4 regions of the Paraburkholderia sp. SIMBA_027 genome follow, and region 3 is predicted to be linked to each of the others. Evidence: riboswitches for the same ligand, from Rfam matches in the RefSeq annotation. Region 3 holds a riboswitch; each other region holds the start of a gene.
The links. A riboswitch is a leader RNA that binds a small molecule or an ion and turns the genes downstream of it on or off. The one in region 3 is predicted to bind cobalamin.
Positions count from the first base shown of each region.

Region 1 (3,183 bases), on a different contig from region 3:
ATCAGACATCAAAAAGGCTCCGGGGCGCGCTGCGCGATGGTGTGCGCGGCGGCGTCGAGGGTCAGGTGGCGCGCGACGAGGCGGCCGAAACCGGCTGCGCTCGCGTCGCGCTCGTAAAGGTCGTAATGCGCCGGCGCGGCGGCCAGCAGCGTGAACGGCGCGCGGTGCGCGGCGGCGCAGGAGCGCTCGCAGCCGCTCAGGTGCGCCTGCACGTGCGGCGGCAGATGCGGCGCGAGGCGCAGCGCGTCGGCCTTGGTGTCGGCGCGGCTTTTCGCGCAACCCGCCGAGCCCGTGCAGGCGATCGTGCGCGCGAGCGGATCGGCGGCGTCGACGCTCAGGCCGAGCGCGCGCAGGGCGTCGAGCACGGGCATCAGCGCCGCGCGCGCGACGTGCGGCACGAGCGCGCCTTGCCACGGCGTGATGCGCAGCGTGGCGTCGCCGTGGCGTTCGGCGAGGTCGGCGAGCGCGTCGAGCGTGGCGGCGTCGAGGCGCGCGAGCGGCGGTTGCGCGCCGACGTAGCCGTCGCCGTTCGCGTGCAGCGCGTGCGCGCCCAGGCGTCGCGTGAGATCGACGCGCGGGCGCTGCCAGTTCGCGGGCGCGTGGTGATCGGCGGCGGGCTGTGGCGTCGGGATCGCGAAATCGGCATGACGTTGCGCGGCGTCGAGCAATGCAGCGGCGCCGTGCGAGGCGATCACGTCGCGCATGCGCAATTGATCGGGCGCGGCGAGATCGAGAAACGCATGCAGCAGCGCGCGGATCAGCGCCTGAACGTGCGTGGCGGCGATGGAGCCGGTCGCGCCGTCGTCCGGACAACCGGCGAGACCGAACGCGAAACGCGTTGCGTCGCCTTCGCGCGTGGCCGCGAGCCAGATATCGTGCGGATGATCGAGCGCCGCGAGTGACTCGCCGCCGTCGATCAGCAGGGCGAATTTCGGCGACAGCGCGGCGAAGCGCGGCTCGTTTTGCAGCATCGCGACGAGCGGCGCGGCGAGCGTCGTGGTGTCGAACAGCGCGTGCGGATCGAGGCCCGCGAGCGGGCTCAGCATCAGATTGCGCAACTCGTCGGCGGCGCACAGATTCGCGGGCGTCTGCACGCCGTTCGCGGGGCCGAGGCCGCCGGCGATCAGCGCGGCCGTGAGCGCCGCTTCCTGGCCCGCGCGGACGCCGCGAATCTGCACGTTGGCGCGGTTGGTCAGTTCGAGCGTGCCGTCGGCATCAGTGCGCGCCGCGTGCGCGATGGCGCGCGCCTGGGCGGCGCTCAGCACGCCGCCGGGCAGACGGATGCGGCACAGTCCGCCGTCACGCGCCGCGACGACGCGCACGAGCCCCGGACACGCCGAGCGGCGCGCCTCGGCAAGCGTGGCAGGGGACGAAGCGGGCTGCGAATCGTAATTCAAGGGACACCGTGGTTGCGTCGCGCGAGTCGGAGCGCCCCGGCGCGGTGCGCTGGCGGGACGATGGCCGCCGGTACACCCCGCCCGGCATGGGCTCGCACGAACAGTCGTTCGGCCGGCAGGTCTCCTGGCTCGCAGGTCGGCGGCCGCATCGGCCTTCCCGGTAAAACCAGTGGCTCGGGTGGATGCGGTCTCGCTGCTCACAGTCGCGGGGGCGGCCACAGTTTTGCTGTGTTCCCTTTTATGCCGTCGAGGTTTTCAGGCCCGTCCGGCGCCGGCGGAAGCGGTATTATGCCCGTTTTCCAGCGTGCTCCGCGAGACGAAACGGCGCGCGCGCAACCCGGAACGGAGATCGGATGCAGGGCAGGCGGGCGTGGCTGACGGTGATCGGCATAGGCGACGACGGATACGCGGGACTCGGACGCGCCGCGCGGCGCGCGCTGTTCGAGGCGGATGTCGTGACGGGCGGCGAGCGTCATCTCGCGATGCTGCCCGCGCGCGTGGGGGCGCGCCGCGAGGCCTGGCCGCAGCCGTTCAGCGTCGCGCCGCTGCTGGCGCTGCGCGAATCGTCGCAATCGCAGTCGCGCGTATGCGTGCTCGCGAGCGGCGATCCGATGTGCTTCGGCGTGGGCGCGACGCTCGCGCGTCATGTGCCGATCGATGAAATGGCGGTGCTGCCCGCGCCGTCGTCGCTGTCGCTAGCGGCGGCGCGGCTCGGCTGGGCCTTGCAGGACGTGGCGGCGGTGTCGCTCGTCGGCCGTCCGCTCGACGCGCTGCGCCGCCATCTGTTCGCGCGCTCACGCGTGCTTGCGCTGAGCGCCGACGGCCGCACGCCCGCCGCGCTCGCGGCGCTGCTCGCCGCGCAGGGTTTCGGCGCGACGCGCCTGAGCGTGTTCGAGCATCTGGGCGGTGCGCTCGAACGTCGCATCGAAGGCCGCGCCGATGCGTGGCAAGTGGACGAATGCGCCGCGCTCAATCTGGTCGCGTTCGAATGCGAGGCCGACGACGCCCGGCGTGCCGATGCCTGGACGCTCACACCCGGCCTGCCCGACGACGCCTTCCAGCACGACGGCCAGCTCACCAAGCGCGATGTGCGCGCGCTCACGCTCGCGCGCCTCGCGCCGACGCCGGGCGCGCTGCTCTGGGACGTGGGCGCGGGCAGCGGCTCGATCGGCATCGAATGGATGCGCGCGCATCCCGCTTGCCGCGCGATCGCGATCGAAGCGAACGCGCAGCGTCAGCGCTTCATCGAGCACAACCGTAACGCGCTGGGCGTGCCCGCGCTGCAACTGGTGGCGGGCCGCGCGCCCGATGCGCTCGCGGGCCTCGCCGCGCCGGACGCCGTGTTTATCGGCGGCGGCGTGACGGTGCCGGGCGTGCTCGACGCCTGCTGGGAACGGCTCGCGCCGGGCGGGCGGCTGGTCGCCAACGCGGTGACCGTGCAGAGCGAGGCGGCGCTCGTCGCGTGGCGCGCGCAGCACGGCGGCACGCTCACGCGCATCGGCATCGGCGAGGCGGAACCGCTCGGGCGTTTCGATACCTGGCGCCAGGCGCTGCCCGTCACGCTCTACGACGTGCGCAAGCCATGAGCGCGCGCGCGCCTCGTCTCCTGTTGCTCGGCGGCACCGGCGACGCGCTGCGCATCGCGCGCACGCTCGCGCCCGAGCATGTGTACAGCCTCGCGGGTCTGGGCCGCGTGCCCGCCGATCTCGCGTGCGCCGTGCGCGTGGGCGGCTTCGGCGGCGCGCCAGGACTCGCGCGCTATCTCGCCGACGAAGCGATCTCGCTC
Region 1 is NZ_JAWRWY010000018.1:140,188-143,370, forward strand. It holds gene SB764_RS29985 (precorrin-8X methylmutase) at 1-9, opposite strand, end outside; gene cobG (precorrin-3B synthase) at 9-1,397, opposite strand; cobalamin riboswitch at 1,494-1,688, opposite strand; gene cbiE (precorrin-6y C5,15-methyltransferase (decarboxylating) subunit CbiE) at 1,751-2,983, shown strand; gene SB764_RS30000 (cobalt-precorrin-6A reductase) at 2,980-3,183, shown strand, end outside.
Region 1: it holds a riboswitch for cobalamin, as region 3 does, so the genes downstream of both, cobG (precorrin-3B synthase) here and SB764_RS08330 (HoxN/HupN/NixA family nickel/cobalt transporter) in region 3, are expected to answer to the same signal.

Region 2 (3,183 bases), 350 kb from region 3:
ATCGCCGCGAGTTCGTCCTTGTGGCGGTTCATCAGTTCGAGAAAGCGCAGCATGACGCGCGCGCGGCGGATCGGCGGCGTGTCGCGCCAGGCCGGGAACGCGGCTTTCGCGCTCGCCACGGCGGCGTCGACGTCGGCGACTTCGCCCAGCACCAGACGGCGCGCGGCGGCGCCGGTCGCCGGATTGAAGACGGATTGCGTGCGGTCGCCCGCGCCGCGTTCGCGCTTGCCGCCGATGTAGTTGACTACGTCCGCGGAATCGGTAAAGGGCTGCATGTCATCTCCTCGAAGTTGGGTATCGATTGAGCATCGGTTGATCGTCACTATGACGGCCAGTGTACGGAGGCGGCAGGCGTCTGCACAGCCACGCAGGCTGAATTGATTGTTTTCCAGCGTGAACAATCGCCATGCGCAGCGCTGAAAGATACGCGGGCGCGGTGCTATCATCGGCGCATCTTTGAGGATTCGGGGCAGGAGTCATTTCGTGGATACGCAGAACGTCGAAGCGCTCTGGACCCATTTGCACTGGCTGAACGTGCTGGCGGCGCAGGGCAGTTATACGGCGGCCGCTGCGCGGCTCGGCGTGAGCAAAGCCGCGATGAGCCAGCGGATCGCCGAACTGGAACGCGTGGCGGGCGTCGCGCTGGTGCAGCGCACCACGCGCAGCGTGCGCTTCACGGAAGCGGGGCGGCGGCTCGTGGAGGACACGCGCGCGCAGTTCGAGCGCATCGCCACGAGTTTCGCGAGCGTGCGCGAAATGGCCGACGTCGCGCGCGGCACGGTGCGCGTGACCGCGCCCGTGGCCTTCGCGCGTCAGCAACTGGTGCCGCGGCTTGCGCAGTTCGCGCGGGCGAATCCCGAGGTGCGCGTGCAGCTCGAATTGTCCGACCGGCTTACGTCGATCGCGAGCGAGGGTTTCGATCTCGCGATCCGCCACAGCGCGCAGGTGCCGGAAACGCATGTGGCGTTCAAGCTCTGCGACACGCGTTCGGTGATCGTCGCCACGCGCGCGTATCTGAAGCTGCGCGGCACGCCGCAAACGCCCGCCGATCTTGCGCAGCACGACTGTCTTTACTATCCGCGCACGCTCGGGTCGGGCGCGTGGTCGTTCGAAAAAGCCGGGCGGCGCGCCGAGCAGTCGCGCGTGAACGTGACCGTGAACGGGCCGGTGTCGGCCAATAACAGCGAGGCGCTGCGCGACGCCGCGCTCGAAAATCTGGGCATTGCGCTGCTGCCCGATTTCAGCGCGCAGGCCGCGTTGCAGGCGGGCAAGCTCGTCGTGCTGCTGCCGGCGTGGCGGCCGGTGGGGGCGTTCGCGTCGCAGTTGCACGTGGTGCGGCCCTATGGCGCGCATGTGCCGCGCGCGGTGACGCTGTTCGCCGATTTTCTGCGTCAGACCTTCAGGCAGGGCTTTCCGCTCGAATGAGCGATGCGGGCGGCGAGTCGCATCTGACGTTTTTTCGCATCGCCCGGCGCGCCGGAGGTTGACGCGCGGAACGCGCCGCCTTTACGCTCGCGCGCTGATGGTTCCCGGCGACGGGATCAAAAGGGAACGCAGTAACGGCGCGCGCGCCGGAAGTCTGCGGCTGTCCCCGCAACTGTGAGCGGCGAGTCCATGCCAGCGAGGGCCACTGGGAAACCGGGAAGGCCGGCATCGGGCGACGACCCGCGAGCCAGGAGACCTGCCATCGACCGAGGTCCAAGCAGCCGCAAAGGGCGGGGTGTCCCGATGCGCGCGCGCCGCCCGCGCGGCCGCCCGTTGCAAGGACAGTTCGACCTCTGGATCTGTCTGCTCATGAAGTATCGTCAATTCGCTTCCACCGTTCTCGCGTCCGCCGTCGCGGCCTGCGCCTGGCAAGGCGCTTATGCGCAAACGTCGCCGCAAAGTGCTGAAGAAAGCGCTGAACCAACCCAGGCCGACGCCACGTTGCCGAACATTCTCGTGGTTGGCGACACGCAGCATCTGCCGCAATCGTTCGATCAGCGTTACGCCAGCACGCAGGTGCTCACGCGCGCCGATCTCGACCGGCTCGACCCGATCGACCCGAGCATCACGCAGGCGCTCGCCACGCTGCCGGGCGTCAGCGTTTCGCAGAGCGGCGGTCCCGGCGCGACGGCGTCGGTCAGCATTCGCGGCTCGGCGGCCAATCAGGTGGCCGTGTTCATCGACGGCATCCGCGTGGGCTCGGCGACCACGGGCACGGCCGCGTGGGCCGATCTGCCGACCTCGGCGTTCGATCGCGTGGAAGTGATTTCCGGCCCGGCGGCGGCGTCGTTCGGCGCGGATGCGGTGGGCGGCGTCGTGCAGCTCTTCACGCGCCACGCCTCGAATCAGCCGAACCAAACCACGGTGTCATTCGGCGGCGGCTCGAACAAGACCTTCGACACGCAGCTGCGCACCTCGGGCACCGTGCCGTCGAGCGGGCCGCTCGCGGCGCTCGGCGGACTCACGTATTCGCTCGGTCTGCACGACTACAACACCGCGGGCATCGACGCGACCAAGCCGTGGGCCTACGGTCACGAGGACGGCCGCAATCCGTATCACGCGCAGGACGTGGACGCGCGTCTTGGCTACGCGCGCGAGAACTGGTCGATCTCGACCTTCGCGCTCTATCACCGCTCGGATCTCTCGTACGACAACGCGGGCTACGCGGATCGCCAGCGCGATCATCAGCTCACGACCGGCGTGGCGTTTCATCTCGACATCACGCCGACCACGCAGTTCGACCAGTCGTTCGGCTATGCGTACGACCGCCAGTTCCTCTACGCGAACGACCCCGGCATGCCGACCGACGAAATCGATTCGACGCGCCTGAGCACGTCGACGTCGATCACGCATCAGGAAACCGGTCACACGCTGTTCGGTCACGCGCTCTCGGGCGAGACCAAGCTCGCGTACGACTTCACGCGCGAGCAGGCGTATCTTCCCGTCGATGTGCCGGACGGCCTGCCCGCGCGCAACGATTCCGCCGTCTCGCTGCATCAGTCGGCGACGCTCGGCGACTGGACGCTGTTCCTCGCCGGGCGCCACGAGATCGTACAGGGGCAAAGCGTGAACACGGGCAACGCGGCGCTCGCGTGGGCGATCACGCCGGTCTATACCGCGCGCGTGTCGTACGGCAACGCGTTCCGTCTGCCGACCTTCAACGACCTCTACTATCCGGGCTACGCGAATCCGAATCTG
Region 2 is NZ_JAWRWY010000004.1:408,671-411,853, reverse strand. It holds gene SB764_RS09875 (CoA-acylating methylmalonate-semialdehyde dehydrogenase) at 1-275, opposite strand, end outside; gene SB764_RS09870 (LysR family transcriptional regulator) at 484-1,425, shown strand; cobalamin riboswitch at 1,507-1,704, shown strand; gene SB764_RS09865 (TonB-dependent receptor domain-containing protein) at 1,795-3,183, shown strand, end outside.
Region 2: it holds a riboswitch for cobalamin, as region 3 does, so the genes downstream of both, SB764_RS09865 (TonB-dependent receptor domain-containing protein) here and SB764_RS08330 (HoxN/HupN/NixA family nickel/cobalt transporter) in region 3, are expected to answer to the same signal.

Region 3 (3,183 bases):
TGCCGCGCGGCATGGCGCCGATCGTCGGTGCGTTGCTGACGACGATGTTCACGTTCCTCGGCACTGAAGTGGTGACGATCGCTGCGGCGGAATCGGAAAATCCCGCGCGGGAAATCGGCCGCGCGATTACCTCGGTGGTCTGGCGCATTTCGCTGTTCTATATCGGCTCGGTGCTCGTCATCATTTGCACGGTGCCCTGGAACGACGCCGATCTGACGGGTCTGGGCGCGTATCAGGCCGTGCTGCGCAGCTTCCATATTCCGTACGCGCGACTCATTACCGACGGCCTCATTCTGGTCGCGGTCGGCAGCTGCCTGAACTCAGCGCTGTATACGGCATCGCGCATGATGTATTCGCTCGGCCGGCGCGAGCAGGCGCCGCGCTTCGTCACGCGCACGACCGCGAGCGGCGTGCCGGCGCGCGCCGTGATGGCGTCGAGCCTCGTGGCGTTCGTGGCGTGCGGGGCGAATTATCTTGCGCCGAAATATGTCTTCGACGCCTTGCTCTCGACGACCGGCGCGATCGCGCTGCTGGTCTACCTCGTGATTGCCGTGAGCCAGTTGCGTCTGCGCCAGCAACTCGTGTCCGCCGGGCCGTTGAAGGTGCGGATGTGGCTGCACCCCTTCCTGGGCGTGCTGGTCGTTGCGCTGATCTGCGGCGCCTTCGTGGTGATGGTGCTCAGCGAAGATCACCGCGGCGAAGTGATCGCCACGTTGGGGTGTTGCGTGGCGCTCGCGGCGGTGGGTTATCTGCGTCAGCGGCGCGCTTGAACCACGACGTCCTCGCCCGTTTGCGTGCGCGGGCGAGGACGCCGAATGTGTCTTGCGATGTCGCGTGATTGCGCGTTCAACGATCGGATTGCAGCGCCGGCAGTTCGTCGTAGCGTTTCAGGCGGTAAATGAGGAACGAAATCACCCACGCAAAAATAAACACGCCGATGATGACGAAGCCGAGGTTGTTGAAATTGTCGTTGAGGCTGCCGATCACGTTCCAGAAGCCGCCCTTGAGGTCGAAGTGATCGGCGAGCAGACCGAGTGTTTCGATACCGCCGATGAGCACCGCGACCGCGACGGAAACGAGCGTGATCGTGAGGTTGTAATAGAGCTTGCGGATGGGGCGCACGAAGGCCCAGTCGTAGGCGCCGAGCATCAGGATGCCGTCGGTCGTATCGACGAGCGACATGCCCGCCGCGAACAGCACCGGAAACACGAGCACCACGCCCATCGACACGCCTTGCGCCGCCTGGCTCGCGGAAATGCCCAGCAGGCTCACTTCGGTCGCGGTGTCGAAACCGAGCCCGAACAGAAAGCCGAGCGGCAGCATCCACAGCGGTCGAGACACGAGGCGAAACAGCGGGCGGAACAGGCGCGAAAGCAGGCCGCGGCTGTTCAACAGCAGATCGAGGTCGTCGTTGTCGTAGCGCTCGCCGCGCCGGACCTTGCCGAACGCGCGCCACACGCCGCGCAGAATGACGATGTTCATCGCGGCGATCAGAAACAGAAACAGCGCGGAGACGCTCGTCGAAATGACCCCGCCGATATCCTTCCACGCCTCGAAGCGGCTTTCGAGCGCCGCCGCCGTCGCCGCGACGGCAATCGCCACGAGCAGCACCACGGCCGAGTGACCGAGCGCGAAAAAGAAACCTACGGAAACCGGACGCCGGCCGTCCTGCATCAGCTTGCGGGTGACGTTGTCGATGGCGGCGATATGGTCGGCGTCGACGGCATGACGCAAGCCGAAACCATAGGCGAGCAGGCCGGTGCCGAGCAGCAGCGGCTGCGCGTGAAAGGCGATGAACGCCCAGATCCACGCGCCGATATTGAAGACCGCGAGCACGGCGTAAATGCTGGCGACGCGACGGCGAAGGGTTCCCGGCGCAGCGGCCGGTTCGAGAGCGATGGACATGTGACAGATCCTGAGGTCGGGGCTGTCCTGCAACGAAGCACCGCGCGAAGCGGTGGTTTGCGCATTGGGACACCCCGCCCGTTGCGGCTGCATGGACCTCGGTCGATGGCAGGTCTCCTGGCTTGCGGGTCACGGTTCTCATGCCCGCCTTCCCGGTTTCCCAGTGGCGCCGAATGGCACGAACTCGCCGCTTACAGTTGCGGGGGCAGCCGCAGACTCGACGCAATGCGTCGTCACTGCGTTCCCTTTTGATCCCGTCGCCGGGAACCATCAGCCCGCAAGCGTAATGGGCGGACGGCCCAGACGTCAATTGCACACGAGAAAAAAGCCTGGATTCGATGGCGAGGTATTCGATGGCGTGCGCTTGCGCTTGCGGTTGCCATTGCCGGTACGTCAGGCTTCGCGCCCGGCCCTGTCGATCATCCATTGCCCGAAGGCCACGACGGCTTCATCGCGCGCGCGATCGGCGTTCATTACCAGCGTGTAGTCGGGTGCGCGCCATCCCGGCGCGGCAATCGGGCAGACGAGCCGCCCGGCGGCGATGTCCCGAGCAATCAGCGGCAGCGACGCGAGCGCGACGCCCAGGCCTTCTACCGCGCTCGCCAGCTGGAGATAGGTGTGGTCGAGTTCGATTTCACGGTGCGGCTGTAGATCAGCGGCGCCCGCCTCGCGCAGCCAGCTCGCCCATGCGGACCGCGTGGTGCTCGAATGCAGCAACGTGTGGTGGCGCAGGTCCGCCGCTTCCCGAATCGGATGCCGATGCAGAAGCGCCGGGCTGCACGCGGGTAGCCGCACGTCGGCCATCAGCGCACGGGAGATCACACCGTCGCCGGTTTCCGGCCCCGCGCGCACGCCGATATCGAACGCGTGGCCGATGTAGCGCAATTTGCGCGAGGTCGTCGACAGCCGCAGATCGATCTCGGGATAGCGGCTGCGGAAATCTTCCAGACGCGGCAGCAGCCATCCCAGTGCGAAACTGGGCTGCACATTCACGCGCACGATGCCCGACACGCGAACCGGCACATCATGGCGGCGCAAGCGGCTTGCCGCCGTGGCGAGCCGCTCGAATGTGCTGCTCACGTCGCCGAGCAGCGCGGCGCCTTCGTCGGTCAGGACCACGCCGCGCGCACGCCGCTCGAACAGCGGCACGCCGAACCAGTCCTCCAGCAGACGGATCTGCTTGCCGACCGCCCAGTGCGTGACGTGCAGGCTCGCCGCCGCCGCGGTCAGGCTGCCGTGCTGCGCGACCGCCTCGAAATAGCGGAGCGCATTGAGTGG
Region 3 is NZ_JAWRWY010000004.1:62,289-65,471, reverse strand. It holds gene SB764_RS08335 (amino acid permease) at 1-770, shown strand, start outside; gene SB764_RS08330 (HoxN/HupN/NixA family nickel/cobalt transporter) at 847-1,905, opposite strand; cobalamin riboswitch at 1,995-2,192, opposite strand; gene SB764_RS08325 (LysR substrate-binding domain-containing protein) at 2,299-3,183, opposite strand, start outside.

Region 4 (3,183 bases), on a different contig from region 3:
TCCTGCATCAGCGTCGTGTATCGGGCGCGATGGCGGCGAGCGCCACCGTCACGCCGTCGAGCGCGAGCTTGCCGCGTAGCAGCGCGCCGCCATCGGCCGCGAGACGCGCGCACGGTTCGCACACGCCCGGCACGCCGAAACGCGCCAGCGCCGCCGCGCTCGGAGCCGAATCCGCCATCGAATCCGATGCCGACGCCGACGCCGATGCCGATGCCGATGCCGATGCCGATGCCGCTTGCCGCGCCGTCGCCTGCACCTGCTCGCGCGTGAATCCCCGCAACGGCAGCCCGTGCGCCGCGCAAAACGCGCGCAACGCGGGCTCGGCGGTTTTCGCATCGAGCGTCGCCACGGCGCGCACGTGCGCGAGCGGCCACGCGCCGAGCGCGGCTTGCACGGCGGCCTCGATCTGCGCAACCGAGACGCCCTGGCGGCAGCCGATGCCGATCGCGAGCGCGATCGCCTGGGCGAGCGGCGCCGCATTGTCCGCTGCCGGGGCGGCATCGGGCAAGCAGTCGGCGGGCGGGGCGGGAGTCACGGAGCGCGGAAAGTCGGGGGCGTAATGCGTGGAAAAAGCGGAAATCGGCCGAAAACGGCGTAAATTCGCGCATACGATAGCACAGGCATTTCGCGCCTCGCGGCTCGGACAGGCGGCCTCGCGGCTCCAGCCGGCCTGGGCGAAACGATCCGGAACGCGCACGGAACCGGCGCCGCCCGCATGCCACAAGGACACCGCACGGACACCGCACGGACACCGCCCATCGCCGCAACGGCCCGCGCCCGTCGCCCGTCCAGGTTGACGCGCAGCGCACCCGCGCCTACACTCGCACGCACTCTGGTGCTCGCGTGCGCGTACGTTTCGCACGCAGTTAAACGGGAATCAGGGAGCCATCCCGCCACGGGCACGGCCAACCTGAACTGCACCCGCAACGGTACAACGAGCGCATCGTCCGCAAGGTCGATGCAAGCCGCTTCATCGCATGCGCCGCATGCATGGCCACTGTGCGACGCGCGCCTGAATGGCGCGCCGCGCGGGAAGGCGAAGCGGCGTGACTCGTCAGTCCGGATACCGGCCAGATACGCGGGACGCGCGCTGCGGGGTTGCGGCGCCGCGTCCATGATTTCATGCGTCATGCCGGGCCTCGCCCGTGGCGCGTCCAGACCGGTTGTATCGTCCGTATCGTTACCGATGGCGTCATGCAGCGCGCCGCGATCCTGTGCTTCGTGCACGTCGCGAACTACGCTGATTGCATGTGCCGTCATGCACGCCACGCGACGACCCACCCGCCAGGACGCTCACGCGCGACGCGCACGGCGCGGCGCACCTCACCTGCGGCCCATGCGCCGAAGGAGCTTCCTCATGCAGATGCGCAAAATCCCCGTCACCATCGTCACGGGCTTCCTCGGCAGCGGCAAAACCACGCTGTTGCGCCACATTCTTCAGCACGCAGGCGGCCTGCGCGTCGCGGTCATCGTCAACGAATTCGGCGAACTGGGCATCGACGGCGAAATCCTGCGCGGCTGCGGCATCGGTTGCGACGAGAACGGCAACGAAACGGAAGGCCAGCTCTACGAACTCGCCAACGGCTGCCTCTGCTGCACCGTGCAGGAAGAATTCTTCCCGGTGATGGAGCAACTGCTCGAACGCCGCGCCGACATCGACCACGTGCTGATCGAAACCTCGGGCCTCGCGCTGCCCAAGCCGCTCGTGCAGGCGTTCAACTGGCCGTCGATCCGCAACGCCTTCACCGTCGACGCGGTCGTGACGGTGGTCGACGGTCCCGCCGCCGCGAGCGGCCAGTTCGCGGACAACCCGCAAGCCGTCGATGCGCAGCGCAAGGCCGATCCGAATCTCGATCACGAATCGCCGCTGCACGAACTGTTCGAAGACCAGCTGTCGGCCGCCGATCTCGTCATCCTGAACAAGACCGATCTGATCGACGCCGCCGCGCAGGACGCGCTCATCGAGGAGCTGCGCGAAGAACTGCCGCCGCAGGTGAAGATCGTGCGCGCGCAGCACGGCAAGCTCGACCTGCACACGCTGCTCGGTCTCGAAGCCGCGTCGGAGGAAAGCATTCATCTGCGCCACGATCACCACGGTTCCGCCGACGACGCCGATCATCATCACGACGAGTTCGATTCCGTCGTGGTCGAGGCGCAGGTGTCGTCGCGCGACGCGGCGGTCGCGGCGCTGCAAACGCTCGTCGATACGCACACGATCTATCGCGTGAAGGGTTTCGCCGCGCTGCCGGGCGCGCCGATGCGCCTCGTGATTCAGGGCGTGGGCCGCCGCTTCGACAGCTATTTCGATCGCCGCTGGAACGTGCAGGAAAGCGCGGCGCAGCCACTCGCGAGCCGCTTCGTGCTGATCGGCGAGGAGCTCGACGCCGCCGCGCTGCAAGGCGCGTTCGACGCCGCGCTGGCCGCGGCGCAAACCGCAGGGCAAAACGCGGCGCAAACCGCATCCGCGCAATAACACCGAGCACGCAGTTCAACGAGCGACACCCATGCATTTGCTGCGCACCACGCCGGGCGGTTTCGTCGACGACACGCAGGGCGTGATCCGCATCGATCAGCAGCCCGCCGAGATCGTCGTACTGAGTTCGGCGGACACCACGCTCGCGCTGCTGGCGAGCGTCGTGCCGCGCCTGCCCGAAGGTTTTCCGGGCGTGCGGCTCGCGAACGTCACCTATCTGCGCCAGAACGCGTCGGTCGATTTTTATATCGACGACGTGCTCAGGCATGCGCGCGTGGTCGTGGTCGATCATCTGGGCGGCGAAGCCTACTGGCCGTACGGCATCGAGCAGGTCGTGTCGCTCGCGCAGCAGCGCGGGCAGCTGCTCGCGATGTTCTCGGGCGACTTGCAGGAAGACCCGAACCTGATCGCCAGGAGCCGCGCCGAGCCGGATTTTTGCCGTCTTTTGTGGCGCTATCTGCGCGAAGGCGGCGCGGCGAATGCCGAAGGTTTTCTGCGCGCGCTCGCGTGGCGCGCGTTCGACTGGGGCCGCGAGCCGGCGCCGCCGGTCGTGCTGCCCGCCGCCGCGATCTATCATCCGGCGCGCGACGTGGCCACCGTCGACGACTGGCGCGCGCGCTGGACACCCGGCGCGCCCGTCGTCGCGATCCTGTTTTACAAGGCGCATCTGCAGGCCGCGAACACGGCCGCGTTCGATGCGCTGATCGATG
Region 4 is NZ_JAWRWY010000018.1:127,910-131,092, forward strand. It holds gene SB764_RS29945 (cobalamin biosynthesis protein) at 8-457, opposite strand; cobalamin riboswitch at 817-1,090, shown strand; gene cobW (cobalamin biosynthesis protein CobW) at 1,358-2,473, shown strand; gene cobN (cobaltochelatase subunit CobN) at 2,505-3,183, shown strand, end outside.
Region 4: it holds a riboswitch for cobalamin, as region 3 does, so the genes downstream of both, cobW (cobalamin biosynthesis protein CobW) here and SB764_RS08330 (HoxN/HupN/NixA family nickel/cobalt transporter) in region 3, are expected to answer to the same signal.